DNA from 3 places in the Streptomyces sp. CA-250714 genome. Region 3 is predicted to be linked to each of the others. Evidence: predicted binding sites of a transcription regulator. Region 3 holds the regulator's gene; each other region holds the start of a gene.
What was found. The regulator HrcA, encoded in region 3, represses chaperone genes, less so after heat shock. The targets are predictions, from matches to a motif close to TTNGCACTCNGNNNNNCNGAGTGCNAA.

Region 1: groES (co-chaperone GroES) is a predicted target of HrcA. The motif match lies at 8,529-8,555, and genes of this name have one in related genera.
Region 2: groL (chaperonin GroEL) is a predicted target of HrcA. The motif match lies at 4,991-5,017, and genes of this name have one in related genera.

The regions. Positions count from the first base shown of each region.
Region 1 is NZ_JBNJMI010000001.1:3,255,106-3,265,014, forward strand. Features, by position in the region: gene guaB (IMP dehydrogenase) at 1-1,099, opposite strand, end outside; gene ACQEU8_RS14335 (sigma-70 family RNA polymerase sigma factor) at 1,228-1,842, opposite strand; gene ACQEU8_RS14340 (response regulator transcription factor) at 2,193-2,804, opposite strand; gene ACQEU8_RS14345 (WhiB family transcriptional regulator) at 3,171-3,536, shown strand; gene ACQEU8_RS14350 (LysR family transcriptional regulator) at 3,666-4,553, opposite strand; gene ACQEU8_RS14355 (MOSC domain-containing protein) at 4,635-5,303, shown strand; gene ACQEU8_RS14360 (SDR family NAD(P)-dependent oxidoreductase) at 5,415-6,188, shown strand; gene groL (chaperonin GroEL) at 6,323-7,951, opposite strand; gene groES (co-chaperone GroES) at 8,070-8,378, opposite strand; gene ACQEU8_RS14375 (class I SAM-dependent methyltransferase) at 8,884-9,909, shown strand, end outside.
Region 2 is NZ_JBNJMI010000002.1:3,469,595-3,479,503, forward strand. Features, by position in the region: gene ACQEU8_RS34365 (transglycosylase SLT domain-containing protein) at 1-61, opposite strand, end outside; gene ACQEU8_RS34370 (FAD-dependent monooxygenase) at 305-1,435, opposite strand; gene ACQEU8_RS34375 (GntR family transcriptional regulator) at 1,655-2,584, shown strand; gene ACQEU8_RS34380 (DUF427 domain-containing protein) at 2,720-3,073, shown strand; gene groL (chaperonin GroEL) at 3,179-4,807, opposite strand; gene ACQEU8_RS34390 (cold-shock protein) at 5,278-5,481, opposite strand; gene ACQEU8_RS34395 (MoaD/ThiS family protein) at 5,935-6,210, opposite strand; gene thrC (threonine synthase) at 6,363-7,685, opposite strand; SAM riboswitch class I at 7,703-7,853, opposite strand; gene ACQEU8_RS34405 (glucosyl-3-phosphoglycerate synthase) at 8,102-9,106, shown strand; gene ACQEU8_RS34410 (alpha,alpha-trehalose-phosphate synthase (UDP-forming)) at 9,182-9,909, shown strand, end outside.
Region 3 is NZ_JBNJMI010000002.1:2,425,104-2,435,012, forward strand. Features, by position in the region: gene dnaJ (molecular chaperone DnaJ) at 231-1,364, opposite strand; gene hrcA (heat-inducible transcriptional repressor HrcA) at 1,365-2,381, opposite strand; gene ACQEU8_RS29810 (MBL fold metallo-hydrolase) at 2,609-3,361, shown strand; gene ACQEU8_RS29815 (DUF3097 domain-containing protein) at 3,487-4,335, shown strand; gene hemW (radical SAM family heme chaperone HemW) at 4,392-5,615, shown strand; gene ACQEU8_RS29825 (SpoIIE family protein phosphatase) at 5,663-7,438, opposite strand; gene ACQEU8_RS29830 (response regulator) at 7,765-8,361, shown strand; gene ACQEU8_RS29835 (AMP-dependent synthetase/ligase) at 8,498-9,909, opposite strand, start outside.

The sequences.
Region 1 (9,909 bases), on a different contig from region 3:
GCATCACCGTGTCGGCGCCGGCCACCAGGGCCTTGGCGATGTCGCCGCTGTACTGGAGGCCGCCGTCGCCGATGACCGGGACGCCCGCCTCCTGCGCGGCCAGCGACGCCTCGTAGATGGCGGTGACCTGCGGGACGCCGATGCCGGCGACGACGCGGGTGGTGCAGATGGAGCCCGGGCCGACGCCGACCTTCACACCGTCGACACCCGCGTCGATCAGCGCCTTGGCGCCGTCACGGGTGGCGACGTTGCCGCCGACGACGTCGACGCCCGGATGGTTCGACTTGATCTTGGCGACCATGTCGCCGACGAGCCGTGAGTGGCCGTGCGCGGTGTCCACGACGATGAAGTCGACACCCGCCTCGATCAGCGCCTGCGCCCGCTCGTACGCGTCACCCGCGACACCGACGGCGGCGCCGACGACCAGCCGGCCCTCGGCGTCCTTGGCGGCGTTGGGGTACTGCTCGGCCTTGACGAAGTCCTTGACGGTGATGAGGCCCTTGAGCGTGCCGGCGCCGTCCACCAGCGGCAGCTTCTCGATCTTGTGGCGGCGCAGCAGCTCCATCGCCGCGTCGCGCGAGATGCCGACCTCGCCGGTGACCAGCGGCATCGGTGTCATGACGTCCCGCACCTGGCGGCTGCGGTCCAGCTCGAAGGCCATGTCGCGGTTGGTGACGATGCCCAGCAGCTTGCCCGCCGCGTCGGTGACCGGGACGCCGCTGATGCGGAACCGGCCGCACAGCGCGTCCGCTTCCTGGAGCGTGGCGTCGGGGCGGATGGTGATGGGGTCGGTGACCATGCCGGACTCGGACCGCTTGACCTGGTCGACCTGGTTGGCCTGGTCCTCGACCGACAGATTGCGGTGCAGCACGCCCACGCCGCCCTGGCGGGCCATGGCGATGGCCATCCGGGCCTCGGTGACCTTGTCCATGGCGGCCGACAGCAGCGGCACGTTGACGCGTACGTTCCGCGAGACGTACGACGCGGTGTCGATGTCCTGCGGGGCCATGTCCGACTCGCCCGGCAGCAGCAGGACGTCGTCGTATGTCAGGCCCATAGTGGCGAATTTGGCGGGCACCCCGTCGACGTTCTCAGTCATGACACCTTTCCCATGCGGTCCACCCCGACTTTCACGGGGAGCCACTGCTTGCCCCGGCAGGATGTCCATGCTATCGGCCCGGAGCAGATGACCGGACCGCCTGTGGATAACCCCGGCGGCCCCGGAAACTACTGCTCGGCCAGCGCTCGCAGCCTGCTGAGCGCCCGGTGCTGGGCAACGCGGACGGCGCCGGGTGACATTCCCAGCATCTGTCCGGTCTCCTCGGCCGTCAGCCCCACAGCGACCCGCAGCAGCACCAGCTCGCGCTGGTGTTCGGGCAGATTGGCCAGCAGCTTCTTCGCCCACTCCGCGTCGCTGGACAGCAGCGCCCGCTCCTCCGGGCCGAGGGAGTCGTCGGGCCGCTCGGGCATCTCGTCCGAGGGCACGGCGGTGGAGCCGGGCCCGCGCATCGCGGCCCGCTGAAGGTCGGCGACCTTGTGCTGGGCGATGGCGACGACGAACGCCTCGAACGGCTTCCCGGTGTCCCGGTAGCGCGGCAGCGCGCAGAGCACCGCGATGCAGACCTCTTGGGCGAGGTCGTCGACGAAGTGACGCGCATCACCGGGCAGTCGCGTCAGCCGGGTACGGCAGTAGCGCAGAGCCAGTGGATGTACATGGGCGAGCAGATCGTGCGTGGCCTCGCGGTCGCCCTCGACCGCGCGTTGGACGAGCTTGCTGACCTTCGCGACCTCGGCCGCGTCCGCGGCCCCGGGCGGCGGCGGCCCGTTCTCCTCGTCGCGCATCGGTCCATGGTGCACCGATGCCGCGCGGTTCGCCGCACCGCGCTCGTAGATGTGAGCCGAAGCGTTATGAGCAGGCGCACTGGCCCTCATGTCCACGCCCTCCCCTCACGCCTGACCGACCGGTCCCCGAGGAACTCCATACAACAAGCATGCGGCACGCGCGAGATTTCCCGGCTGCCGCGGGGGAATCCGCGGGGACCCGGACCCGGACGAGGGCCGCCGTCCCACCCGTCTGCGACCGGTGCCGGGCGCGGACGAGCGGGCGGACGAGCGGGAGTCGTTCGAGGCGGTGGACCGTCTCCCCCGGCCTTCGGCCGGGGCCTGCCACCAGGCGGGCGCCCGGCACCGGGTCAGCGGACGAGGCCCCAGCGGAAGCCGAGCGCCACCGCGTGCGCGCGGTCCGATGCGCCGAGCTTCTTGAAGAGCCGCCTGGCGTGCGTCTTGACCGTGTCCTCGGAGAGAAACAACTCACGTCCGATCTCCGCGTTGGAGCGGCCGTGGCTCATGCCTTCCAGCACCTGGATCTCACGCGCGGTGAGCGTCGGCGCAGCGCCCATCTCGGCCGAGCGCAGCCGCCGGGGAGCGAGCCGCCAGGTGGGGTCGGCCAGCGCCTGGGTGACGGTCGCGCGCAGTTCGGCGCGGGACGCGTCCTTGTGCAGATAGCCGCGTGCGCCGGCCGCGACGGCCAGTGCCACACCGTCGAGGTCCTCGGCCACCGTCAGCATGATGATGCGGGCGCCGGGGTCGGCGGAGAGCAGCCGGCGTACGGTCTCCACTCCACCCAGGCCGGGCATCCTCACGTCCATCAGGATCAGGTCGGACCGGTCGGCGCCCCAGCGGCGGAGGACTTCCTCGCCGTTGGCCGCCGTCGTCACACGCTCGACGCCGGGCACGGTCGCGACCGCGCGGCGCAGGGCCTCTCGGGCGAGCGGGGAGTCGTCGCATACGAGGACGGATGTCATGGCCGCCCTCCGCTGCTGATGCGCATCACCTTGAGCCTCCAGGCTGCTTGAGAATCGTCACCTGCACGATTGACGGCCTCGGACGTGAATGCCCCGGCCGGTTCCGAGCCAATCGCTTTCGCTCTCTCAACGACGGTCACCCGAAAGAGTTACGGCTTCCGGCCGCCGACATCAGCACTCTACGTGAGCGTCCGTACACAGAGCAGCAACATCCGAGCTTTACAGCAGTCGACGCACCTTCCGTACGGAAGTGCCCTATTCAGATGCATTTCTTTCGTTTTGCGCAATTGCTGGCTAGATTCGCGAAAGAGTCATATTTACGCACCAGTGACAGATCACACCCCAGCAGCACTCAGGAGAGACGCGATGGCAGACTTCTCCCGCCTTCCTGGCCCCAACGCGGATCTGTGGGACTGGCAGCTTCTGGCCGCCTGCCGTGGGGTGGACAGTTCGCTGTTCTTCCACCCCGAGGGGGAGCGCGGCGCCGCCCGCAGCGCGCGGGAGGCGTCGGCCAAGGAAGTCTGCATGCGCTGCCCCGTGCGCGCCGAGTGCGCGGCACACGCTCTCCAGGTGCGGGAGCCCTACGGGGTGTGGGGCGGGCTCACCGAGGACGAGCGCGAGGAGTTGCTGGGCCGCGCGCGGAACCGGCTGGTGACCACGCACAGTGCCGCCGAAGGCGGTTCTGCCGCCCCTTCCACTGACGGCGCCTCGGAACCGGCCCACGAGTCGTAGAGCCGTGCTGCGCAGGGGGTGCCCCTGTCCGACATCCGCAGGCTGCGGGTAGGTCGTGGCTGTGGGGGCACCTCCCGGCCGGAGGCTGGGGGAGCAGTTCCCCGCGCCCCTGACGGGGCGCAGTCCCTCTCAGCGGTGTGCTGCCGCCGCCAAGCGGTCGAGCATTGCTGCGACGGCGGGGACGTGGGTGAGGTCGGGGAGGGTGAGGGCGACGACCTCGCGCTGGACCGCCGGGGTCACCCGTACCGCGCGTGTGCCTCTCGGGCGTACGGACTCCACCGCCAGCTCCGGCAGGACCGCGACTCCCAGGCCCGCTCCGACCAGGCCCACCACTGCCGGGTAGTCGTCGGTCGCGAAGTCGATCCGAGGTGTGAATCCCGCCGCCTCGCAGACCTGGACGAGATGGCTGCGGCAGCGCGGGCAGCCCGCGATCCACGGCTCCTCGGCGAGGGTGCCGATGCCCACTTCCTCGGCGTCCGCGAACGGATGCCCCTCGGGCACCAGACCTACCAACCGGTCGGTCAGTAGCGGCCGTATCACCAGGTCGTCCCACTCGGGCGCCGTCTCGTAGCGGAACGCCAGGGCGATCTCGCAGTCCCCGGCACGCAGCATCTCCACCGAGCGCGGCGGCTCGGCCTCCACCAGTGAAACCCGGGTGCCCGGATGGTCGGCCCGCATTGCCGCGACGGCGGTCGGCACCAGCGTGGAGCTGCCACTGGGGAAGGACACCAGCCGTACCCGCCCTGCCCGTAGCCCGGCCAGCGCCGCGACCTCCTCTTCGGCGGCCGCCAGCCCCGCAAGGATGCCCGACGCGTGCCGTACCAGGGCTTCGCCCGCCTCCGTCAGCCGGGTCTCGCGGCCTGTCCGCACCAGGAGCGGGGTGCCTGTGGCGGCTTCCAGGGCCTTCATCTGCTGGCTGACGGCGGGCTGGGTGCAGCCCAGCTCGCGCGCCGCCGCGGAGAACGAACCAGTGCTGGCAACCGCGCGCAGGACACGCAGATGTCGGGCCTCGATCATGGGTCCGAGCATAAGACTTCCTTGGGGAAGGGCGCACAAACGCGCTCGCGGCTTGGGGAAGCACACCGTTAGCCTCTGCCCATGCAGCTGCTTTCCGTGAACCTCGCCAAACCGCACCGCTCGGAACACACCGACGCCGAGGGCCGGTGGACCGGCATCGACAAACAGCCCGTCGAAGGCGCCGTCACCGTCACCGCACCCGGGCCGCGCGGCACCGGCGGCAGCGGTCTGGCCGGTGACACCGTCAGCGACCTGCGCCATCACGGCGGCAATGAACAGGCCGTCTACGCCTTCGCCCGCGAAGAGCTCGACTTCTGGGAGCGCGAGCTGGACCGGAAGCTGCCCAACGGCGTCTTCGGCGAGAACCTCACCACCCGCGGCGTCCCCGTCGACGACGCCCGCATCGGCGAGCGCTGGCAGCTCGGCGCCCCCGGCACCGGGCCGCTGCTGGAGGTGTGCTCCATGCGGATCCCCTGCCGTACGTTCGCGGGCTGGCTCGGTGAACAGGGTTGGATGAAGCAGTTCATGAACCGCCGGATGCCCGGTGCCTATCTGCGGGTCATCGAGCCCGGCGAGGTGCGCGCGGGGGACGCCGTCACCGTCGTCCACCGCCCCGACCACGAAGTCTCGGTCAGCTTTCTGTTCCGCTCGCTGACCCTGGAGCCCGAGCTGCTGCCGCGGATCCTGGCGGCCGGCGCGGCGCTGGACCCGCTGGCCAGGGAGAAGGCGCTGCGGCGTACGCGCTCCTGACAGGCCGTGCCGCCCGACGGCCGGGCCGGCTGACGGACTGCCATGCGTGCTGCCGGGTACGGCGGTTGCGCGGCGGCGGGACCCCTGGTGCAGGGCCGATAGCGTGGCCGTATGACGACTGCACTCATTACGGGAGCCACCGCCGGCATCGGCGCCGCCTTCGCCCGGCGGCTCGCGAGCCGCGGCTACAACCTCGTGCTCACCGCGCGGAACACGGACCGGCTCTGGCGCGAGGCGACCGAACTGCACGACCGGCACGGCGTGGAGGCCGACGTCATCACCGCCGATCTGGCGACGGAGAAGGGCATCACCGCCGTCGAGGACCGGCTGCGCGACCGCGAGCACCCCGTCGATCTGCTGGTCAACAACGCGGGCTTCGGCAACAAGGGCCGCTACCTCGAAGTGCCCGTCGCCGACGAGCTGAAGATGCTCAAGGTGCACTGCGAAGCGGTGCTGCGGCTGACCTCGGCCGCCACCGAGTCCATGTGCGAACGGGAGCGCGGGGGCGTCATCAACGTCGCCTCCGTCGCCGCGTTCTTCCCTCGCGGGACGTACGGCGCTTCCAAGGCGTGGGTCACCCAGTTCACCCAGGGCGCGGCCAAGGATCTCGCCGGTCAGGGCGTACGGCTGCTGGCGCTGTGCCCGGGATTCGTCCGTACGGAGTTCCACGAGCGGGCCGGGATGGACTCGGGGGACATTCCCAAGTGGCTGTGGCTGGATGCCGATCAGGTGGTCGAGACGGCGCTGCGGGATCTTGCGCGGGGGCGCGTGCTGTCCGTGCCGGACCCGCGGTACAAGGCTCTGCTGGGCGCTTCGAAGTTTCTTCCCCGTGGGGTGCTGGCGCGGGCTTCGTCCACGACGGGGCGGAAGTACGGGCCCAAGTAGGTTGCGGGGCGCCGCCGCTGATGTTGCTGGTGCGTCGCCGAGTGCTCGTTGTTTGTGGCTGAGCGCGCAGTTCCCCGCGCCCCTTCGGGGCGCCCCCGAGGGCGCGGGGAAGCCGCGCGTCGTTCAGACGCCCGTCAGTGGGCGTGACCGTGGCCGTGGCCGTGACCGGCGGCCTCTTCCTCCTCGGCCGGCTTCTCGACGACCAGGGTCTCGGTCGTCAGCAGCAGCGAGGCGATGGAGGCGGCGTTCTCCAGCGCGGAGCGGGTCACCTTCACCGGGTCGATGACGCCGGCCTTGATCAGGTCGCCGTACTCGCTGGTGGCGGCGTTGAAGCCGTGGCCGGCCTCCAGCTCCGCGACCTTGGAGGTGATGACGTAGCCCTCCAGGCCCGCGTTCTCGGCGATCCAGCGCAGCGGCTCGACCGCGGCGCGGCGGACGGTGGCGACACCGGTCGCCTCGTCGCCCCCCTTGCCGAGGCTGCCGTCCAGCACCTTGGCCGCGTGGACGAGCGCGGAGCCACCGCCGGAGACGATGCCCTCCTCGACGGCCGCGCGGGTCGCGGAGATCGCGTCCTCCAGGCGGTGCTTCTTCTCCTTCAGCTCCACCTCGGTGGCGGCGCCGACGCGGATGACGCACACGCCGCCGGCCAGCTTGGCGAGGCGCTCCTGGAGCTTCTCGCGGTCCCAGTCGGAGTCGGTGGTCTCGATCTCGGCCTTGATCTGGGCGACGCGGCCCTGCACGTCCTCGGCCGTACCGGCACCGTCGACGATCGTGGTGTCGTCCTTGGTGACGGTGACGCGGCGAGCGCTGCCCAGCACGTCGAGACCGGCCTGGTCGAGCTTGAGGCCGACCTCCTCGGCGATGACGGTGGCGCCGGTCAGCGTCGCCATGTCGCCGAGCATGGCCTTGCGGCGGTCACCGAAGCCGGGCGCCTTGACGGCGACGGCGTTGAAGGTGCCGCGGATCTTGTTGACGACCAGGGTGGAGAGGGCCTCGCCCTCCACGTCCTCGGCGATGATCAGCAGCGGCCGGGAGCCACCCGCCTGCATGATCTTCTCCAGCAGCGGCAGCAGGTCCTGGATGGAGCTGATCTTGCCCTGGTGGATCAGGATGTACGGGTCGTCGAGGACGGCCTCCATACGCTCCTGGTCGGTGACGAAGTAGGGCGACAGATAGCCCTTGTCGAAGGCCATGCCCTCGGTGAAGTCCAGCTCGAGACCGAAGGTCTGGGACTCCTCGACGGTGATGACACCGTCCTTGCCGACCTTGTCCATCGCCTCGGCGATCAGCTCGCCGACCTGCTTGTCCTGCGCGGACAGCCCGGCGACGGAGGCGATGTCCTCCTTGGAGTCGATCGGGCGGGCCGTCTTGACCAGCTCGTCCGAGACGGCGCTCACCGCGGCGTCGATGCCCTTCTTCAGGGCGGCCGGGGAAGCACCCGCGGCAACGTTGCGCAGGCCCTCGCGGACCAGCGCCTGGGCCAGCACCGTGGCGGTGGTGGTGCCGTCACCCGCGATGTCATTGGTCTTGGTCGCCACCTCCTTGAGGAGCTGGGCGCCCAGGTTCTCGTACGGGTCCTCGACCTCGACCTCGCGGGCGATCGTGACGCCGTCGTTGGTGATGGTGGGGGCGCCGAACTTCTTGTCGATGACCACGTTGCGGCCCTTGGGGCCGATGGTCACCTTCACGGTGTCGGCGAGGCTGTTGACACCGCGCTCAAGGGCGCGACGGGCGTCCTCGTCGAACTTCAGGATCTTCGCCATGGAAGCTGTTGTGTCCTCTCACACGTCTCGCACGTCGGGTACGAGCTGCGCCCTGGCCCCTGCTACCTCATCGGGAGCGGGCACCAGGGCGCGGGTCGCTGCAAACTGTGCGGCTGAATTACTTCTCGACGATCGCGAGAACGTCGCGGGCCGAGAGAACGAGGTACTCGTCGCCGCTGTACTTCACCTCGGTGCCGCCGTACTTGCTGTACAGCACGACGTCGCCGACCTTTACGTCGAGCGGCAGACGCTCGCCGTTCTCGAAACGGCCCGGGCCGACGGCCAGGACAGCGCCCTCCTGGGGCTTCTCCTTGGCAGTGTCCGGAATGACCAGGCCCGAGGCCGTGGTCTCTTCGGCTTCGAGCGGCTGGACCACGATGCGGTCCTCGAGCGGCTTGATGGCAACCTTGGAGCTGGCGGTCGTCACGATCCGACCTCCCCCTTCGGAGATCTCAAAACGGGGTCTTATGTCTGGGGTGGCGACCTGGTAGATCCGTCGTCGCGGGTGCCGGATCTGCCCGTCGCGTACTGCTGGCACTCCCATAGGGAGAGTGCCAGGGTTGAGATTATGCCTGGCTTAGCACTCGGTCAAGCGGAGTGCTAGCCGCTCCGGCTTGCGCCGATGTGAGGGCGCCCCCTCTCACGCTGTCGCTGCGTGCGGAGATTCGCCGTGGGGGTGATGTTGTCCGCCGGGTGCGGCGCCGTTGTGGTGGGGCGAGTTCGCGACGGGGCGCGCCCCGAAGGGGCGCGGGGAACGGCGCGACAAGCCACGACGCACCCGCAGCCCGCGAGCTGCAGGCAGGGGCACCCCTTGCCCGGAGCAGACGAGGCGGGCACGGAGCCGCGCGGGGCGCAAGTCATCACTTCGCGCGCCCCACCCCACTGCCCCGGCCCGGCCGCCGGCACGGCACCCGGCACGGGACAATGACCAGGTGGATAGCGAGGTGTTCGCGGAGCTGCTCTCCGACGAGGGGCAAGCGCTACTGCGCGAGGTGCGGGGCGTCGGGCCCGCGCAGGAGCTGGCCGTGGCCACCCGGCTGCGGCAGCGGCACGAGCCCGCGCTCGTCTCTGCGGCCATGGCGCAGAGCCGGCTGCGCAGCAGGGCCGAGGCGAAGTTCGGCCCGGCCGACGCGCACGCCCTCTACTTCACCGCGGACGGACTCGAACAGGCCACCCGCACCTCCGTTGCGGCGCACCGTGCCCGGCGGATGAGGGAGCTCGGCGTCCGCACCGCCGCGGACCTGTGCTGCGGTATCGGCGCGGACGCGCTCGCCCTCGCCCGGGAGGGCATCCGGGTGCTGGCCGTCGACCGCTCGCCGCTGACGTGTGCGGTGGCCCGCGCCAACGCCGGGGCGCTGGGCCTCGCTGACCTCGTCGAGGTGCGCTGCGCCGATGTCACGGAGGTGTCCTTCGACGGATACGACGCGCTCTTCGCCGACCCGGCGCGCCGCACGGGCCGGGGCCGCGTCTTCGATCCGGAGGCGTACTCGCCGCCGCTCAGCTGGGCCGTGGCGGCGGCCCGCGCGGCGCCGCTGGCCGCGCTGAAGGTGGCGCCCGGCATCCCGCACGAGGCCGTGCCGCCGGAGGCGGAGGCCGAATGGGTCTCGTACGGCGGGGACGTCAAGGAGGCGGTCCTGTGGTTCGGCGCGCGGCAGCCGGGCGGGGTGCGGGCGACACTGCTGCCCGCCGGTGACACGCTGACCGGACGCGGGCTGCCCGACCCCGAGGTGGGGCCGGTGGGCCGGTACCTGTACGAGCCGGACGGTGCGGTCATCCGCGCCCATCTGGTCGCCGAGCTGGCGGAGCGGGTGGCGGGGCGGCTGATCGACGCCACGATCGCGTACGTGACGACGGACGCGATGCACTCGACGCCGTACGCGGCCGGGTATGAGATCACCGACGTACTGCCGTTCAACGTCAAGAAGCTGCGGGCGCTGCTGCGGGAGCGCGGTGTCGGT
Region 2 (9,909 bases), 1.0 Mb from region 3:
CGGTCAGGGCGGTGGTGGTCAGGCGGCGGGTGGGCTTGAGGGTACGCAGGGCGTTACGCATGCGAGCGGAGAGCCTTTCGTGGGGGGACGTTCCGGCCACGCGCCCCCGGGGGCTGTGCCCCGGTCTCGTCGCGACCTGGCACCCACCCTGGAAACCGGCTCCCCGGCCCCGCAAATATGTGACGTACGATCCAGAATCGTCGCAAACCCCCGACGGGCCCGATCACTCCCCGCCCCGCTCAGGGTCAGGGCAATTTGGACATACGAAGCCGCCTCGTATGTGATCTGGACCCTATGGGCGCCCTCACAATCCACTCCCCTCCATCTCACCCAGGGTGATGGCGTTCTTCGCCCGGGTGAGGGACTCCTCGGAGGCACCCTGGCCCGGGTTCTCGGTGGCGAGGGCCTGGTTGAGGGTGACGTAGGGCCGCATGCGCTCCTCGTAGCGGGGCAGCGCTGTGGCGGGGTCGGCGGAGGTGCCCAGCTCCTCGGCGAGGACGTACGCACCCACCAGGGCCAGGCTGGTGCCCTGACCGGACAGCGGCGAAGGGCAGTAGCCCGCGTCGCCGACCAGCGCGACCCGGCCCCGCGTCCAGCTGTCCATATGGACCTGCGCCATGGCGGCGAAGTAGAAGTCGGGCGCGCTCCGCATGGCCACCAGCAGCTTGGGGGTGTCACCGCCGAGGGACGCCATGTTCTCGGCGAGAAGCTTCTTCTGCTGCTCGATGTCGCGGTGGTCGTAGTCGAGCGACTGCGACATAAAACCCAGCGTGGCCCGGAGCTGGGTGTTGTCGCGTACCGGATAGAGGCAGTAGCTCGCGCTCTCGCTCTGCACCCACAGTTGCCAGTTGTCGAGGCCCAGGAAGTTGTCCGTGCTGAAGACGCCCAGGTGGGAGCCGAGGTGGCGGAGGTGGTCGGAATCGGGGCCGAAAGCCAGCCGGCGCACTGCGGAGTGCAGCCCGTCGGCTCCCACCACGTAGTCGAACGTGCGACGGGCGCCGCTCGCGAGGGTGACATGGACGCCGTCGTCCCCCTGGTCGAGCGCCGAGATCGAGTCACCGAACAGGAACTCGGCCTCCCGCCCCGCCCGGACCCGGCGGTGCAGCAGCTCCGTCAGATCCTCCCGCAGCAGTTCGATGTCGTCGCTGTCCAGGCGGCCGCTGCTGTACGTCATCTCGGTGGAGCGCCACAGTTCGTTGCCTTCGCCGTCGTGCATCGACATGCCGCGCATCCGGGTCCTGGCCTGGCGTGCTTCGTCGAGGAGGTCCATCCGGTCGAGGACGTCGAGGGCGACGCCGCGTACGTCGATGGCCTGCCCGCCGGGCCGTACGGCAGGGGCCCGCTCCACGACGGTCGGCACGCAGCCCCGTCGGCGGAGCCAGTGGGCGAGAGCGAGCCCGGCAACGCTCGCGCCGGAGATGAGGACGGTCTGCATGGGGTCTCCCTTGTTCCGGCGCGTTCGCGCCTCGTACTCACACCTCGTACGTCGTACGCGGCGCCGAGCCGTGCCCTGTGCACGTACGACTGAATGTACGGCGTACACAGACCGCCGCCAACTGGCCTTTTCTCGCACCTGATCTAGTACAGAAGTAACCACCGCGCCCCTTCGCGCTGCTAGCCTCTGTGCTAGTACAGACACCAGGAGGGAACTGCTGTGGCGCACTTCACACCGCCGTACGCGCGCATCGCGGCCGAGCTGCGGCGGCGTATCGCCGACGGCGAGCTCGCCCCCGGTGACCGGGTGCCCTCCACGCGGCAGCTCGCCCGTGAGTGGAACGTCGCGCTGGCGACCGCGACCAGGGCGCTGACCACCCTGCGCCAGGACGGATTGGTCGAGGCCCGGCCGCGCGTGGGCACCGTGGTCGCGCACCGACGCCGCCGTACGACATCTGCCGCGGGCCCGCCCGCCGACCGGGAGTTGACCCGGGAGCGCGTCGTCCGCGTCGCCATCGGGATCGCCGACGCCGAGGGGCTGGCCGCGCTGTCCATGCGGAGCGTCGCGGCGCGGCTGGGCGCGGCGACGATGGCGGCCTACCGCTATGTGCACAGCAAGGACGAACTGGTGCTGCTGATGGCGGACACCGTCCTGGGCGAACTGCGACTCCCACCGGCTGACGCACCTGACGCCCCCGCAGACTGGCGGGCCCGGCTGGAACTTGGCGCCCGCTCCCTGTGGCAACTGCACCGAGCACACCCCTGGCTGGCCCAGATCGGTCCGCTCACCCGTCCACTGCTGCTGCCCAATCTGCTGACGTACTCGGAGTGGATGCTCCGCGCACTGGACGACCGCGGCGTCCCGCCGACAACCGCGCTCAACCTCAACGTGCTGCTCTACAGCCATATCCAGGGCCTGGCCATCCAGTGGGAGCGTGAGTCCGCGGCCGAGAGCAGCACCGGTCTCACGGAGGACGCCTGGATGGCACAGCAGCAGGAGACTCTCGCGGCGCTCACCGCCTCCGGTGCCTACCCGACCTTCACCCGTCTGGTCGAGGCACTCGGCGAGGACGGCTATGACCTCCGCCTGGACGAACTGTTCGAGATGGGCCTCGCCTCCGTACTCGACAGCGTGGCGCGCGCAGCATGACCTCCGCCGCGCTGACGGACAACGCACGCTCGCGGCGGTGTCCCAGAAACCGGGCTGCCTCCCAGAAACTGAGCTACCGGCCGGACGGCCCGATGACCGAAGCTGTCCTGGGACCCCCGACGGAAGGACCCCGCCATGACCGCACACGGCCACGGCAAAGGCCAAAGCCACACGATCACCATCGAGGAAGGCACCGAGCGCGTGCGAGTGGTCACGCGTGACGGCCGCGTGCTGGCGGACAGCCGCCGGCCCGTACTGCTGAGCGAGACCGGCTATCCGGTGCGGTACTACCTGCCACCCGAAGACGTACGCACCGACCTGCTCACGCTCTCCGACACCCGTACCCGCTGCCCCTTCAAGGGCACCGCGAGCTACTGGTCGCTGGCCGACGGGACGGCCCAGGACATCGCCTGGTCCTATCCCGAGCCCTTCGATCAAGTGTCCGAGATCAAGGGGCACTTCTGCTTCGCGGACGTCGAGGTCGGCTGAAGCACCCACCGTCCACGGGAACGGCGAAGGGCGGGCACCCCGCAGGGGTACCCGCCCTCGTGCTGCCTCAGCAGGCGGCGGAGCCGTGCGAACGGCTCGGACTCATCAGAAGTCCATGCCGCCCATGCCACCGCCGGCAGCCGCGTCGGCGCCCGCGGCGGCCTTCTCCGGCTTGTCGGCGATGACGGCCTCGGTGGTGAGGAAGAGCGCCGCGATGGAGGCGGCGTTCTGCAGCGCGGAGCGCGTCACCTTGGCCGGGTCGAGGATGCCCTCGGCGATCATGTCGACGTACTCGCCGGTGGCCGCGTTCAGGCCGTGGCCCGGTGTCAGGTTGCGCACCTTCTCCACGATGACGCCGCCCTCGAGACCGGCGTTGACCGCGATCTGCTTGAGCGGGGCCTCCAGGGCCAGCTTGACGGCGGCGGCACCGGTGGCCTCGTCGCCCTCCAGCTCCAGCTTCTCGAAGACCGAGGAGGCCTGCAGCAGGGCCACGCCACCGCCGGCGACGATGCCCTCCTCGACGGCCGCCTTCGCGTTGCGGACGGCGTCCTCGATGCGGTGCTTGCGCTCCTTGAGCTCGACCTCGGTGGCGGCACCGGCCTTGATGACGGCCACGCCGCCGGCCAGCTTCGCCAGCCGCTCCTGGAGCTTCTCGCGGTCGTAGTCCGAGTCGCTGTTCTCGATCTCGGCGCGGATCTGGTTGACCCGGCCCGCGACCTGCTCGCTGTCGCCCGCACCGTCGACGATGGTGGTCTCGTCCTTGGTGATCTGGACCTTGCGCGCCCGGCCCAGCAGGTCGAGGGTGGCGTTCTCCAGCTTGAGGCCGACCTCCTCGGAGATGACCTGGCCGCCGGTGAGGATGGCGATGTCGCCGAGCATGGCCTTACGGCGGTCACCGAAGCCCGGAGCCTTGACGGCGACGGACTTGAAGGTGCCACGGATCTTGTTGACGACCAGCGTGGACAGCGCCTCGCCCTCGACGTCCTCCGCGATGATCAGCAGCGGCTTGCCCGACTGCATGACCTTCTCCAGCAGCGGAAGGAGGTCCTTCACGTTGCTGATCTTGGAGTTGACGATGAGGATGTACGGGTCCTCGAGCTCCGCCTCCATACGCTCCATGTCGGTGGCGAAGTAGGCGGAGATGTAGCCCTTGTCGAAGCGCATGCCCTCGGTGAGCTCGAGCTCGAGCCCGAAGGTCTGCGACTCCTCGACGGTGATGACGCCTTCCTTGCCGACCTTGTCCATGGCCTCGGCGATCAGCTCGCCGATCTGGGTGTCGGCAGCGGAGATGGAGGCGGTCGAAGCGATCTGCTCCTTGGTCTCCACGTCCTTCGCCTGCTCCAGCAGAGCGGCGGAGACGGCCTCGGTGGCCTGCTCGATACCGCGCTTGAGCGCCATCGGGTTGGCACCCGCGGCAACGTTGCGCAGACCCTCGCGTACGAGAGCCTGGGCCAGCACGGTGGCGGTCGTCGTGCCGTCACCGGCGACGTCGTCCGTCTTCTTGGCGACCTCCTTGACCAGCTCGGCGCCGATCTTCTCGTAGGAGTCCTCGAGCTCGATCTCCTTGGCGATGGAGACACCGTCGTTGGTGATCGTGGGGGCGCCCCACTTCTTCTCCAGAACGACGTTGCGGCCCTTCGGGCCGAGCGTGACCTTGACGGCGTCGGCAAGCTGGTTCATGCCACGCTCAAGACCGCGCCGCGCCTCCTCGTCAAAGGCGATGATCTTGGCCATGTGGGTTGGTCCTCCCTGGATTCCCCCATGCGCCGAGCGCAAGGGGAGGGTTGGATTTCTCCGGACCGCGTGGCGCCCGCGACGGACGGCCTGCGACCCGGCGGTTCCTTCCCCACCCGGCCCACGGCCTCACCGACCCGGTCCTTCTTTGTCACTCTCACTCGCAGAGTGCTAACCCAATGATTAGCACTCGGGCATAGAGAGTGCAAGCTATGCCGAAGGCGTCTGGTTGAGGGGTGGTGGTCGGTGGGGGCACCTCCCGGCCGGAGGCTGGGGGAGGGTGGGCGCAAGCTATGCCGAGGGCTCTCCGGGGAGGGGCTGCCCCTGTCGGATGGTCGCGGGCTGCGGGTGGGTCGTGGTCGCTCACGCACGCAGTTCCCCGCACCCCTCGGGGCATCAAGAAGGGGCCGCACCCTCGGGTGCGGCCCCTTCTCTGCTGTGTCTACAAACTCTGCGCAGTCCGGCGACACTCAGCCGGTCACGCGGACCATGTCCGCCTGCGGCCCCTTCTGACCCTGCGAGATCTCGAACTCGACCCGCTGCCCTTCGTCCAGGGTGCGGTAACCGTCCATCTGGATCGCGCTGTAGTGGACGAACACGTCCGCACCACCGTCGACCGCGATGAAGCCGTACCCCTTCTCCGCGTTGAACCACTTGACGGTGCCCTGAGCCATTCCTAACTCCCCTATTACTGGCCCTTGCACGGGTCCGCACTTCGCGAACCCGGGTCAGACCTCACCCCCACGAGCAAGCGGGGGCGTGCGCCGGAACGCGTCGACCGCCGCTGAATGTATCTGTACGGACGCCCTGTGCAACAGGTCAATCGGACGAGAATTCTGGGCACGGCTGATCGGAAATAAGCCTCAACTGCCGTCGGAGCAGGGCAAGTCGGGCCAGACATACGGGGCCTTCCGCGACAATTGCCGTCCGGTTTTCGACCGCAACTTGTCCCGTTGTTATCGCGGTGTTGATCCGCCCCTGGCGCGTTCCCATATACGTCCGGAAACCGCCGGGAGAGGGAACTGCCGTCACTCTACCGCCTCTCAAGCCACCTCTCGTCACATGGAATCGCCCCCTCCGTTTTCTTCGGAAGGGGCGATCACGCAGACGAAGCGCTGGTGGGCGGGTCAGCCGCCGGCCACCGCCGGGATGATGGAGATGCCCGCGCCGTCCGGGGTCGGCGTCTCCAGGCCCTGCTCGAAACGGACGTCGTCGTCGTTGACGTAGACGTTGACGAAGCGGCGGAGCTTGCCCGCGTCGTCCAGGACGCGGGCGCTGATGCCGGTGTGGTTCTTCTCCAGGTCCGCCAGCACCTCGGCGAGGGTGCCGCCCTCGGCGGTGACCTCGGCCTGACCGCCCGTGTAGGTACGGAGGATGGTCGGGATCCGGACGTTGACGCTCATGTCGATCTTCCTAACGTAAGAGGGAAAGCACCCCAGGGCCCCGCTCCGGCATTCCCACCCGTTAAACACCGGGGGGCGGATTTCAGCCGTCCGAGGCCGCTCCGGCAACCTGCGGCGCCTCCGGCACCCCAGGAGGCCCGGGGCGCCTCGGGTCAGGCCAGGCCGGCCTCGCGGAAGGCGGGCAGGTTGGGGCGGATCACGGCGGTGGGCCGCGCCGTGGGGGCCACGGCGTCGAGGGTCTTGAGGCCGTCACCCGTGTTCAGGACAACAGTCGTCAGGCTCGGGTCGATGGCGCCGGACTCGATCAGCTTGCGAGTCACGCCCAGCGTGACGCCGCCGGCCGTCTCCGCGAACACCCCCTCGGTCCGCGCGAGCAGCTTCATCGCGTCCACGATCTCGGCGTCGTTCACATCCTCGACGGCTCCACCGGTGCGCCGGCAGATGTCGATGACGTACGGCCCGTCCGCCGGGTCGCCGATGGCGAGGGACTTGGCGATCGTGTCGGGCTGCTTGACCGGGCGGACGGCATTGGTGCCCTCCTTGTACGCGCGGGAGACCGGCGAACACCCCTCGGCCTGCGCGGCGTAGATCCGGAACGGCTTGTCCTCGACCAGCCCGAGCTGGATCAGCTCCCGCAGCCCCTTGTCGATCTTCACCAGCTGGCAGCCGGAGGCGACGGGGATGACGAGCTGGTCGGGCAGCCGCCAGCCGAGCTGCTCGCAGATCTCGTACGCCAGCGACTTCGAGCCCTCGGCGTAGAACGGCCGCAGGTTGACGTTGGTGAAGCCCCAGCCCTCGCCCAGCGGGTCGCCGATGAGCTCGGAGCAGAAGCGGTTCACGTCGTCGTAGGTGCCGTCGATCGCGACGAGGTCGCCGCCGTAGATCGCGGCCATCACCACCTTGGACTGCTCCAGACCGTCCGGGATGAACACGCACGAGCGGAGCCCGGCCCGGGAGGCCGCGGCGCCCACCGCACCGGCCAGATTGCCGGTCGAGGAGCAGGAGAGGGTGGTGAACCCGAAGGCGCGGGCTGCCTCCAGGGCGATGGCGACCGGGCGGTCCTTGAAGGAGTGGGTGGGGTTGCCGGAGTCGTCCTTGACGTACAGACCGCCGGTCACCCCCAGCTCGGCGGCCAGCCGGTCGGCCTTCACCAGCTGGGTGAAGCCCGGGTTCAGATTCGGCTTCTCGGCGACGTCGGCCGGCACCGGCAGCAGCGGCGCGTAACGCCACATCGAGGCGGGTCCGGCCTCGATGCGCTTCCGCAGGCCCTCCGGGTCACCGGTGGGCAGCTCGTAGGCGACTTCCAGCGGGCCGAAACACTCCAGACAGACGAAACTGGGCCCCAGCTCGGTGCGGGTGCCGCACTCGCGACAGGAGAGGGCCACAGCGGCGCCCAAGTCGTGGGGGGAGCCGGAGGTACCGGCGGCGTCGGCGGAAGAGGTGGTGCTGTTCGCTGCAACTGTCTGCACAGCCATGGAGGCGAGGCCCTTTCTCCTCATCTTCCCCGTGGCGTATCTCGTCACGGGCCGGAATTGGCACCGTCCCCACGAGGCGGTCTCGCCTGGAGGGTCCGCGTACGCGCGGATCGCGGGATGGTTGCCGGGGCTTCAACGGGCCGTTCCCTCTGCCCCTCTGGATGAGCTGCACTATGGCGCCGGGCGGCCAGGGGCCACTCGGGCGTTTGTCGCGGCGACCCCGAGATGCGGAGGTCACCTGCGTTGTTCAAGACTGTAACCGACGGCGGTCACGCTTGAGAGGGACGTCCGAACCGCGAGATGGATCACCCGTCGCTCACCTCCACCGGGCCTGGGACCCGGCCCGGGGCCGGGACACCGCAGCACCGTTGTACCTCAGCCCGGCCACCGGGACCCGACTACAGGAAGGCGCGCACGTGCTCGATGAAGTGGGCCAATGGCTGCGGCGCCGCTCCTGGCGGGTCGCCGACCGGCCACTGGAGGCGCTGCTGGCGACCAAGCGCCGCACCGGCGCCACCGTCAGCGTGGTGCTGCCCGCGCTCAACGAGGAGGCCACCGTCGGCGAGATCGTCTCGGTGATCCGCCGCGAGCTGGCCGCGCCCCGGCTCGGCAGCGGGACTCCGCTGGTGGACGAGCTGATCGTGATGAACTCGGGCTCCACCGACCGCACCGCCGAGGTCGCGGCGGCCGCCGGGGCCAAGGTGATCCACCGGGACGAGGTGCTGCCCAGGCTGCCGACCCGTCCTGGCAAGGGCGAGGTGCTGTGGCGCTCCCTGCTGGCGACCAGGGGTGACATCGTCTGCTTCGTCGACGCCGACCTGCGGGAGTTCTCGCCCGACTTCGTCACCGGCATCGTCGGGCCGCTGCTGACGGAGCCGGACGTGCAGCTGGTCAAGGCGATGTACGACCGCCCGCTGCGGGACAGCCCGGCGGGCGGCGGCCGGGTGACCGAGCTGGTGGCGCGGCCGCTGCTCAATCTGCACTGGCCCCGGCTGGCCGGACTGGTCCAGCCGCTGGGCGGCGAGTACGCGGCACGCCGCTCGCTGCTGGAGCGGCTGCCCTTCCCGGTCGGCTACGGGGTGGAACTGGCGCTGCTGATCGACGCGCTGGAGCTGGTGGGGCTGGATGCGCTGGCCCAGGTCGACGTGGGCGTACGGCTGCACCGCAACCAGGACGGGCAGGCCCTCGGCCGGATGGCCACCGCCATCTACGCGGCGGCCGAGCGCCGGATCGGCCGGGGCGGCCCGACGGTGGTGCACGGTGCGCGGAGCGTGTTCGAGGGCCGGTCCGGCGGGACGGCGCTGACCCAGTTCGAGCGGGACGAGGCGGGCTGTTTCGTCCCCCGCGGCCATCAGGTGGACGCGGAGGAGCGTCCTCCGATGTGCACGGTGCCCGAGTACGGGCAGCGGGTGGCGGCGTGAGGGGCTGACCCGGCTGTCCGTCTTCACCGACGACGCGTACGTTTGAGCGGTTTCGGTGGGGGCTAGGCTCGCCGCATGGTCGCTGGAGCAGCAACATCACAGGCGTCGTCGGCACAGGTGCTCGTCGCGTCAAACCGCGGGCCGGTGTCCTACACGCTGGGCGACGACGGCACGCTCACCGCCAGGCGCGGCGGCGGCGGGCTGGTCTCCGGGCTGTCGGCCATCGGCCCCGAGGCCGGCGCGGTGTGGGTGTGCGCGGCGCTCGGCGAGGGCGACCGGGCGGCGGCCCGGCGCGCTGGGGGTCACCTGGACAGTGGGGACACCGGCGGGCAGACCGTACGGATGCTCGACATCCCGGCCGACACCTTCGAGGCGGCCTACCACGGCGTCGCCAACTCCGTGCTGTGGTTCACCCACCACATGCTGTACCAGACGCCGCTGGAGCCCGCCTTCGACCAGGACTTCAGCCGGGAGTGGGCACAGTACGAGGCGTACAACGCCGCCTTCGCCGAGGCGCTGGCGCAGGAGGCCGGGCAGGGCGCCACGGTGCTGGTGCAGGACTACCACCTCACGCTCGTTCCCGGCATGCTCCGCGACCGCCGCCCCGATCTGCGGATCGGCCACTTCTCGCACACCCCCTGGGCGCCGGCCGACTACTTCCGGCTGCTGCCGGACGACGTCGCCACGCAGGTGCTGCGCGGCATGCTGGGCGCCGACCGCACCGCGTTCCTGACCGCTCGCTGGGCCCGGCTGTTCGCCGAGTGCTGCGAACGGGTGCTCGGCGCGACGGTCACCGTGGGCGT
Region 3 (9,909 bases):
CTGTCACGCCCCCACCACAGCGCCGGCCGAGCCCCAACAGCCCCGCGTCAACGCCCGTTACAGCACCTCCCGGGGGACACCCCCCGGACCCCCGGCCGGACCCGAACAGCCCCGCCTCAACGACCGTTGAAGGCATCCTTCAGCCGAGAGAACAGCCCCTGCTGCCCCGGCCGACTGCATCACCCGGGGGACAACCCCCGAACCCCCGGCCGAACCCGACCGGCCCCGCCTCAACGACCGTTGAAGGCATCCTTCAACCGCGAGAACAGCCCTTGCTGACCCGGTTGGAACTGGCCCGTCGGCCGTTCCTCGCCGCGGAGTTTCGCCAAGCGGCGGAGGAGTTCCTCCTGCTCCGGCTCCAGCTTGGTCGGCGTCGTCACCTCGACGTGGACGATCAGCTGGCCTCGACCGCCGCCGCGAAGATGGGTGATGCCGCGCTCGTGGAGCGGGATCGACTGGCCCGACTGCGTGCCGGGGCGGATGTCGACCTCCTCCATGCCGTCCAGCGTCTCCAGCGGCACCTTCGTACCGAGAGCCGCGGCCGTCATCGGGATGGTGACCGTGCAGTGCAGGTCGTCACCGCGACGCTGGAAGACGGGGTGGGCGTTCTCGTGGATCTCCACGTAGAGGTCACCGGCGGGGCCGCCGCCCGGGCCGACCTCGCCCTCGCCCGCGAGCTGGATGCGGGTGCCGTTGTCGACGCCGGCGGGGATCTTCACGGTGAGGCTGCGCCGCGAGCGCACCCGGCCGTCGCCCGCGCACTCCGGGCAGGGGGTGGGTACGACGGTGCCGAAGCCCTGGCACTGGGGGCACGGCCGGGAGGTCATGACCTGGCCCAGGAAGGACCGGGTGACCTGGGAGACCTCGCCGCGGCCGCGGCACATGTCGCAGGTCTGCGCCGAGGTGCCGGGCGCGGCTCCGTCACCGTTGCAGGTGCCGCAGACGATGGCGGTGTCGACCTGGATGTCCTTGGTGGTGCCGAACGCGGCCTCTTCCAGGTCGATGTCCAGCCGGATCATGGCGTCCTGGCCCCGGCGGGTGCGCGAGCGCGGCCCGCGCTGCGCCGCCGTACCGAAGAAGGCGTCCATGATGTCGCTGAAGTTGCCGAAGCCCGCGCCGAACCCGCCGGCACCGGCGCCCGCTGCGCCCGAGGCCGGGTCGCCGCCCAGGTCGTAGACCTGCTTCTTCTGCGGGTCCGAGAGCACCTCGTAAGCGGTGTTGATCTCCTTGAACCGCTCCTGGGTCTTCGGATCCGGGTTGACGTCCGGGTGCAGCTCGCGCGCGAGTCTGCGGAACGCCTTCTTGATCTCGTCCTGCGAGGCGTCACGCTGCACGCCGAGGACCGCGTAGTAGTCCGTCGCCACTTATGACTCCGCCAGGATCTGTCCGACGTACCGTGCCACTGCGCGTACAGCTCCCATCGTTCCGGGGTAGTCCATGCGGGTCGGTCCGACCACACCGAGCTTGGCGACCGCTTCGTCGCCCGAACCGTAGCCGACCGAGACGACCGATGTGGAACTCAGTCCCTCATGCTGGTTTTCATGCCCGATTCGTACGGTCATGCCGGGGTCCTTGGCCTCGCCGAGCAGCTTCAGCAGCACGACCTGCTCCTCCAGCGCCTCCAGTACGGGCCGGATGGTGAGCGGGAAGTCGTGCCCGAAGCGGGTCAGATTGGCGGTGCCGCCGATCATCAGCCGCTCCTCGGTCTCCTCGACCAGGGTCTCCAGCAGGGTGGCCAGCACCGTCTGGATCGTGCCTCTGTCGTCGGCGTCGAAGGCCTCCGGCAGATCCTGCACCAGGGACGGGACCTCGGTGAAGCGCTCGCCGACCACCCGGCTGTTGAGCCGGGCGCGCAGGTCGGCCAGCACCGTCTCGCCGATCGGCGCCGGGCAGTCGATCATCCGCTGCTCGACCCGTCCGGTGTCGGTGATCAGCACCAGCATCAGCCGCGCGGGCGCCAGCCCCAGCAGCTCCACATGCCGCACCGTCGAGCGGGTCAGCGACGGGTACTGCACCACCGCGACCTGCCTGGTGAGCTGGGCGAGCAGCCGGACCGTTCGGCCGACGACGTCGTCGAGGTCGACGGCGCCCTCGAGGAAGTTCTGGATGGCGCGCCGTTCGGGGGGCGACAGCGGCTTGACACCGGCGAGCTTGTCGACGAAGAGGCGGTATCCCTTGTCGGTGGGGATCCGGCCCGCGCTGGTGTGCGGCTGGGCGATGTACCCCTCGTCCTCCAGCGCTGCCATGTCGTTACGGACGGTGGCCGGGGACACCTTCAGGTTGTGCCGTTCCGTGAGGGCCTTGGAGCCCACCGGTTCCTCCGTGCCCACGTAGTCCTGGACGATGGCGCGGAGGACTTCAAGTCGACGCTCGCTGAGCAAGGCGCACACCTCCCGTCCGGCCGCTGGTCTGGAGTCCCGATTCCCTGGCGGTCTCTGGCACTCGTCCTGCCGGAGTGCCAAGTCCCTGAGCCAGTGTACGGCCGGTCACCACGGCCAGGGCAAGGGCCGCCTGCTCGCAGGGCCCGACCGTACCGCGCCACTGCCGGGACAGCGCCGCTTCCGCGCGGCCGAGGGCACGGTGGTCGGGCTGCCGTTAGCGTCGTCGTATGCAGCCGTTCGGTAAAGACGCGAGGCAGAATCCGCCGGCCGACGACCGGCGCTGGGAACGGGTCGCGCCCGGAGTGCTGCGGCGCAGACTGCCGCAGTGGGACGCGACGGTGGGTGCCGTCGGCGGCGAGGACGGCGCGCTGGTGATCGACACCGGGTCCTCGCTGCTGGAGGGCGCCGAGATCCGTGCCGACGTGGCAGCGCTGCTGGGGCACCGCGTGACGCGGGTGGTCCTCACCCACCCGCATTTCGACCACATCTTCGGTACGGCGGTCTTCGCCGGCGCCGAGGTGTACGCGGCGGTCGGCGTCACCGAACTGCTGGCTCGCAGCGCCGATCTGCTGCGGGACGACGCCGTGGCGCACGGCCTGCTGGAGGACGAGGCCGCGGAGGCGGCGGACGTGCTGGTGCGCCCGCACCATCCGGTCAGCGGGCAGCTGACCCTCGACCTGGGCGGGCGCGAGGTCGTACTGGTCAACGTGGGCCCCGCGCACACCGAGCACGATCTGGCCGTACTGGTGCCCGGCACCCCCGACGTCGTCTTCTGCGGCGATCTGGTGGAGGAGTCCGGCGCTCCCCAGACCGGCGCCGACGCCCACCCCGCCCGCTGGCCGGCGGCGCTGGACCGGCTGCTGGCGCTGGGCGGCGAGGAAGCGGTGTACGTACCGGGACACGGGGCGCTGGTCGACGCGGCCTTCGTACGGGCACAACGGGACGAGCTGGCACGCCGGTTCGCGTCGTACGGCACGTAGGCGCCAGGTTGCGCGGCACGATAGGCGCCCGTCGTACGACTCGTAGGCGCCCGTCGTACCGCGCGTAGCTGCCCGGCGTGCAGCGCGAAGGCGCCCGGTGTGCGGCGCGTAGCAGAATGTGCGGCATGCGCAGCCGTTACGACAACCCCGATCTGACTCCGCCGTGGAAGCGCCCTCGGGCCGTGCCGGAGGTGGCCGCCGAGCTGGATCTGGTGGTGGAGGAGGTCACCACGGGGTTCTGCGGGGCGGTCGTGCGGTGTGAGAAGACGGCTGAGGGACCGACGGTCACGCTGGAGGACCGCTTCGGCAAGCACCGGGTCTTCCCGATGACACCGGCGGGCTTCCTGCTGGAGGGGCGGACGGTGACGCTCGTACGCCCCCGCGCGGGTGCGGCCGCCGAGGGCGGTGCCCCGGCGGCCGGGCGGCGGCTGACGGCTTCCGGCTCCATCGCCGTACCCGGCGCGCGGGCCCGGGTGGCACGGGCGGGCCGGATCTACGTCGAGGGGCGGCACGACGCCGAGCTGGTCGAGAAGGTGTGGGGCGACGACCTGCGGATCGAGGGGGTGGTCGTGGAGTATCTGGAGGGCGTCGACGATCTGCCCGCCGTCGTGGAGGCGTTCTCACCGGGCCCGGACGCGCGGCTCGGCGTACTGGTGGACCACCTGGTCCCCGGCTCGAAGGAGTCGCGGATCGCCGCCCAGGTCAGCGGCGACCACGTGCTGGTCGTGGGGCACCCCTACATCGACATCTGGGAGGCCGTGAAGCCCGCGTCGGCGGGCATCAGGGCCTGGCCGCGCATTCCGCACGGCCAGGACTGGAAGACCGGCGTATGCCGCGCCCTCGGCTGGCCGGAGCACACCGGCGCTGCCTGGCAGCAGCTGCTGGGCCGGGTGCGCTCCTACAAGGACCTGGAGCCCGCGCTGCTGGGCCGGGTCGAGGAGCTGATCGACTTCGTCACCGCTCCGGCTGAGTGATCTTCGGGGCGACCGCGATCTCACCGTAATCCGAGCGGTGCCGGACAATGGGGAGCATGCCCTCCGCACTCCCCGACGGTGAGCCCGTCCCCACCGACGGCTCGCTGCCCCCGCACGCGCTCGACAGCGCTGGCGCCCGCCCGCTCGGCTTCTATCTGCACGTCCCGTACTGCGCCACCCGCTGCGGCTACTGCGACTTCAACACCTACACCGCCACCGAGCTGGGCGGATCCTCCCGCGACCGGTACGCGGAACAGGCTGTCGAGGAGATCAGGCTGGCCCGCCGGGTGCTCGGCGAGGACCCGCGCAAGGTCGAGACGGTGTTCGTGGGCGGCGGGACCCCCACCCTGCTTCCCGCCGCCGATCTGGGCCGGATGCTGGCGGCGATCAGGGACGAGTTCGGACTGGCCGGGAACGCCGAGGTCACCACTGAGGCGAACCCGGAGTCGGTGGACGCCGACTACCTCGGCGAGCTGCGCGAAGCGGGCTTCAACCGGATCTCGTTCGGTATGCAGAGCGCCCGCCCGCACGTACTGCGTGTACTGGACCGTACGCACACTCCCGGGCGGCCCGAGGAGTGCGTCGCGGAGGCCCGCAAGGCGGGCTTCTCGCATGTGAACCTCGACCTGATCTACGGCACGCCGGGGGAGACCGACGACGACTGGCGCGCCTCCTTGGACGCCGCGCTCGGCGCGGGTCCGGACCACGTCTCGGCATACGCGCTCATCGTGGAGGAGGGCACCCAGCTCGCCCGGCGGATCCGGCGGGGCGAGGTGCCGATGACCGACGACGATGTGCACGCGGACCGCTATCTGATCGCGGAGGAGCGGCTGACGGCGGCCGGTATGGAGTGGTACGAGGTCTCCAACTGGGCGGTGGTGGGCGACACGGCGGCCCGGTGCCGGCACAACGAGCTCTACTGGACCGGCGCCGACTGGTGGGGGGCGGGACCCGGCGCGCACAGCCATGTCGGCGGGGTGCGCTGGTGGAACGTCAAGCACCCGGCCGCTTACGCGCAGGCCCTGGCCGAGGGCCGCTCCCCCGGCGCAGGCCGCGAGCTGCTGACCGCCGAGGACAGGCGCGTCGAGCGGATCCTGCTGGAGCTGCGCCTCAGCCAGGGCTGCCCCCTCTCGCTGCTCGCCCCGCAGGGGGCCAAGGCTGCCGAACAGGCCCGCGACGAAGGGCTGCTGGAACCGGGTCCGTACCAGGAGGGGCGCGCGGTGCTCACGCTGCGGGGGCGTCTGCTGGCGGACGCGGTGGTCAGGGAGCTGGTGGACTGAGCCGGTCGGCCGGGCCCGGCGGACAGGGGCCGATCAGGCCGGTCGGTTCAGCCGTCGCGTACGGCTTCGGTTCGCTCCGGCACCCGCAGGACCAGCATGGCCAGGTCGTCGGCGGGCAGGTCAGCCGCGAAGGCGTACACCGCGCGGCGCAGCCGGTCGGCCGTGCCGGCCGCGTCCAGGCCCGCGCAGTCGGCGAAGCGGGTGGCGAGGCCGTCGCCGTCGTCGAACAGCCTGCGGCCGCTGCGGCGTTCGGTCACTCCGTCGGTGACGCACAGCAGGGTGTCGCCGGGGTGCAGTGTGAAGGACTGGCACTCGTACCCGACCTGCTGGGCGACACCGAGGAGTAACTGCGGTGCCGCGGCCGTCCGTACGGCGCCGGAGGCGTCCCGCACCAGTGGCAGCGGGTGCCCGGCGCAGGCCAGCGTGCAGTCCACGAGCCCGTCACGGAAGGCCAGTTCGCCGTAGACGACGGAGAGGAACCTGGCCTGCTCGCCCACCTCCCGGTTGAGCCGGTCCAGGGTCTCGGGCACGGAGTGGCCCTCCCTGGCGAGCAGCCGCAGCACCGGGCGGGCCAGTCCGGTGACCACGGCGGCCTCCGGGCCGTTGCCGCACACATCGCCGAGGGCGAAGCGCCAGCGGCCGTCGGGCAGCCGCAGCAGGTCGTAGAAGTCGCCGCCCGCCCAGGCGCCCTCACCGGCGGGTTCGTAGACGAGCGCGGTGTCGAGACCGGGTACGTGCATCTCCTCGCTGGGCAGCAGCCCGCGCTGGAGAATCTGGCTGATGTTCGCCTGGAGCGTGTAGCGGCGCGCGGAGAGCACGGCGAGCGCCACCCGGCGCGCGAAGTCCTCCACCAGGCCCATCACTTCGTCCGGTATCCGCAGCAGCCCGGTGCGTCCGATCACCAACGTACCGACCGGTCGGCCTCCCACCACCAGGTCGCACAACACCGCGGCGCCGCTGCCGCTGCCCGTCGCGGGGCCGGCGGGCCGCTGCCAGGGGGCGGCCTGACCCGGCAGTACATGGGACGCGGCGACAGGCGGCTCCCCGGCGAGCTCGGCCCGCAGCTCCTCGATGCGGCTCTCCTGCGCGTGCCACACCCGGGCCAGCCGGGGCAGTCGGGAGCGTTCGCCGTCCCACAGCCATACGGCGCACCAGTCGGCGAAGCGCGGCACCATCAACTGCCCGGCGAGCGAGGCGACCTTGTCCTCGTCGGTGTGCCCGGCGAGCAGATCGGACGCCTCGGCGAGGAAGGAGAGCGCACCGCTGTTCGTCCACTCGCGGTACGGGTGGGAGGCCGAGGGCGCCGTCAGGGGCTCGGCGCAGGGCGGGGGCGACGTGTCCTCGGGGAGGGGATTCCCCGGGAGCGCGTCGCCGGGGAGCGCCTGGCCGGGGAGGGCTTCGTCGGTGAGGGCCTCGCCGGGGATGGCCTCGCCGGTGGCGGCCAGGGGGTGCGGTGCGGGACCGAGCTGGAACCACACGGACTTGCGGTCCCTGCGGTAGCTGATGCCCCACTCCTTGGCGAGGGCGCCGACCAGCCGCAGGCCGAGGCCGTGGCCCTCCTCGCCGTGTGCGGCCACCCGGCGCGCGGGATGGCGGTCGGCCACCTCCGCGTAGACGACCCCGGCGGCGTAGCGGCACTCCAGCTCGACCGAGGTGCCCGCGTGCACGACGGCGTTGGTGACCAGCTCGCTGACCAGCAGCACCGTGTCGTCGGCCGAGTCACCGCCGACGTTCCACCTGCCGAGCGCCGCCCGGGTGAAGCCGCGGGCAGCCGCTGCCGCGAGCGCGTTGGGCGGCAGTTCGGTACGGACCGTGTGCGGCATCTCGCCCCCGGTCTGTGCCGCCCCCCGCGGTGGCCTTGTGGCCGGCCTGTCCGGCTCTGTTCGGTCCGCTTCGTCCGCGCTGTCCATCGCACCCCTCCCCGGGCTTTCCCGGGCAACCCCCCGGCTGTTCCTACCGCCGCGCTCGGCGCGGTAGAGCAAGGGTGACAGAAGGGGCCCGGCCATACGCGCCGAGTCACGGAAATCGTGGCTGAACACCGCCGTTTCCGTCCCTGAACGGTTGACACCGGTCGGCCGCCGGGTACTCTGCTCGCCTTCCTCGGTCCCTTTTCATGACCGGCCGGCAAACGACAGCCAACGGTGCAGCGATGACAACAGAATCCCCAGGGCGTACCGGCGCCACCGCACACGAAGCCGGCATCCTGCTCGTCGACGACATGGAGGACAATCTCGTCGCGCTGGAAGCCGTGCTCGGCGTGCTCCAGGTTCCGCTGGTGCGGGCACGGTCGGGCGAGGAGGCGCTACAGGCGCTGCTGCGGCAGGAGTTCGCGCTGGTCCTGCTGGACGTGGTGATGCCGGGGATGGACGGTTTCGAGACAGCGCAGCGCATCAAACGGTGCGAGCAGACCAAGGACACCCCGATCATCTTTCTGACCGGGGCTGAGACGGCACAGGACACCGGGTACGCCTACCGCGGCTACGCGACGGGAGCCGTCGGCTACTTGACCAAGCCGTTCGACCCCTGGGTGCTGCGCACCAAGGTGGCGGTCTTCCTCGATCTGCACCGCAAGAACCGCCAGTTACGCCGGCTGCGCGAGGAGGAGCAGCACCGGCTGGACGACTTCGCCACCCGCCTGGCGGCGGTGGAGAGCCACCTGGCAGCCGGCGCCACCCCCGACACGGCCCGCCTCGCCCGTGACGTAGCTGCGCTGGCAGAGGCGCTGGACGAGCTACGCGGCGCCTGACAGCCGCAAGGGCTTGCGCGGCAGGCCTGCCTCACCCCTCCCGTTGTTCTGGTAAGGGGATGCCCCTGCCGGACGTTCGCAGCCTGCAGGCGCATTGCGGCTGGTCGCGCAGTTCCCCGCGCCCCTTCGGGGCGCGTCAGCGCTCCCGCGTACCTTCGTACATTTCCTCGATCAGGTCCCCGAACTCCTTCTCCACCACCGGCCGCTTCATCTTCAGGCTCGGCGTCAGTTCACCGTGCTCGATGTCCAGGTCACGCGGGAGGATCCGGAACTTCTTGATCGTCTGCCAGCGCTGGAGCCCCGCGTTGAGCTGCTCGATGTAGCCGTCCACCAGACCGCGCACCTGCTCGGAGGAGACCACCTCGGCGTAGGGCTTGCCCTTGAGGTCCTCGTGATCCGCGGCCCAGGCCGTGATGGCGGGCTCGTCCAGGGTGATGAGCGCGGTGCAGTAGTTCCGGCCCGCGCCGTGCACCAGGATGTTGGAGACGTACGGGCAGATCGCCTTGAACTGGCCCTCCACCTCGGCAGGCGCGATGTACTTGCCGCCGGAGGTCTTGATCAGGTCCTTCTTGCGGTCGGTGATCCGCAGATACCCGTCGTCGGACAGCTCGCCGATGTCGCCGGTGTGGAACCAGCCGTCCTCCTCCAGGACTTCGGCGGTCTTCTCGGGCAGCCCGTGGTAGCCCTGCATGATGCCGGGGCCGCGCAGCAGGATCTCGCCGTCCTCGGCGATCCGCACCTCGGTGCCGGGCATCGGCTTGCCGACGGTGCCGGTACGGAAGTTGTCGGTGCGGTTGCAGAAGCTGGCGGCCGACGACTCGGTGAGCCCGTAGCCCTCCAGCACGGGGATGCCCGCACCAGCGAAGAAGTAGCCGAGGTCGGGGGCGAGCGCGGCCGAGCCGGAGACGCAGCCGACCATGCGGCCACCGAACGCCTCGCGGAGCTTGCTGTAGACGAGCCGGTCGGCGATGGCGTGCTTGACCTTGAGCCCGGTTGGCGCGTCGGCCACCCCGGTACGACGCTGGTTGTCCTGCGTCGTACGCGCGTACTCGCGGGCAACCTCGGCCGCCCACTGGAAGATCTTGTACTTGGCCGCACCGCCGCTCCGCGCCTTCTGCGCGACACCGTTGTAGACCTTCTCGAAGATGCGCGGCACGGCGCACATCTTCGTCGGCTGGACGACCGGCAGATTCTCGATGATCTTGTCGATCCGGCCGTCCACGGCGATGACGTGCCCGGAGTCGATCTGCACGGAGATCAGCATCTTGCCGAAGACGTGCGCCAGCGGCAGCCACAGGTACTGCACGTCGTCCTTGTTGAGCAGGCCCGTCTGCGGGACCGCGCGGGCCATGTACGACCAGGCGTCCTGCGCCAGCCGGACGCCCTTCGGCTTTCCTGTCGTACCGGAGGTGTAGATAAGCGTGGCCAACTGGTCGGAGCGCAGTCCTCGCACCGTTTCGGTGACGGCGTCGGGGTGCTTCTCCCGGTAGGCGGCGCCGCGCCGCTCCAGCTCCGCGAAGCTCAGCGCCCAGTCGCCCTCGGTGTCCT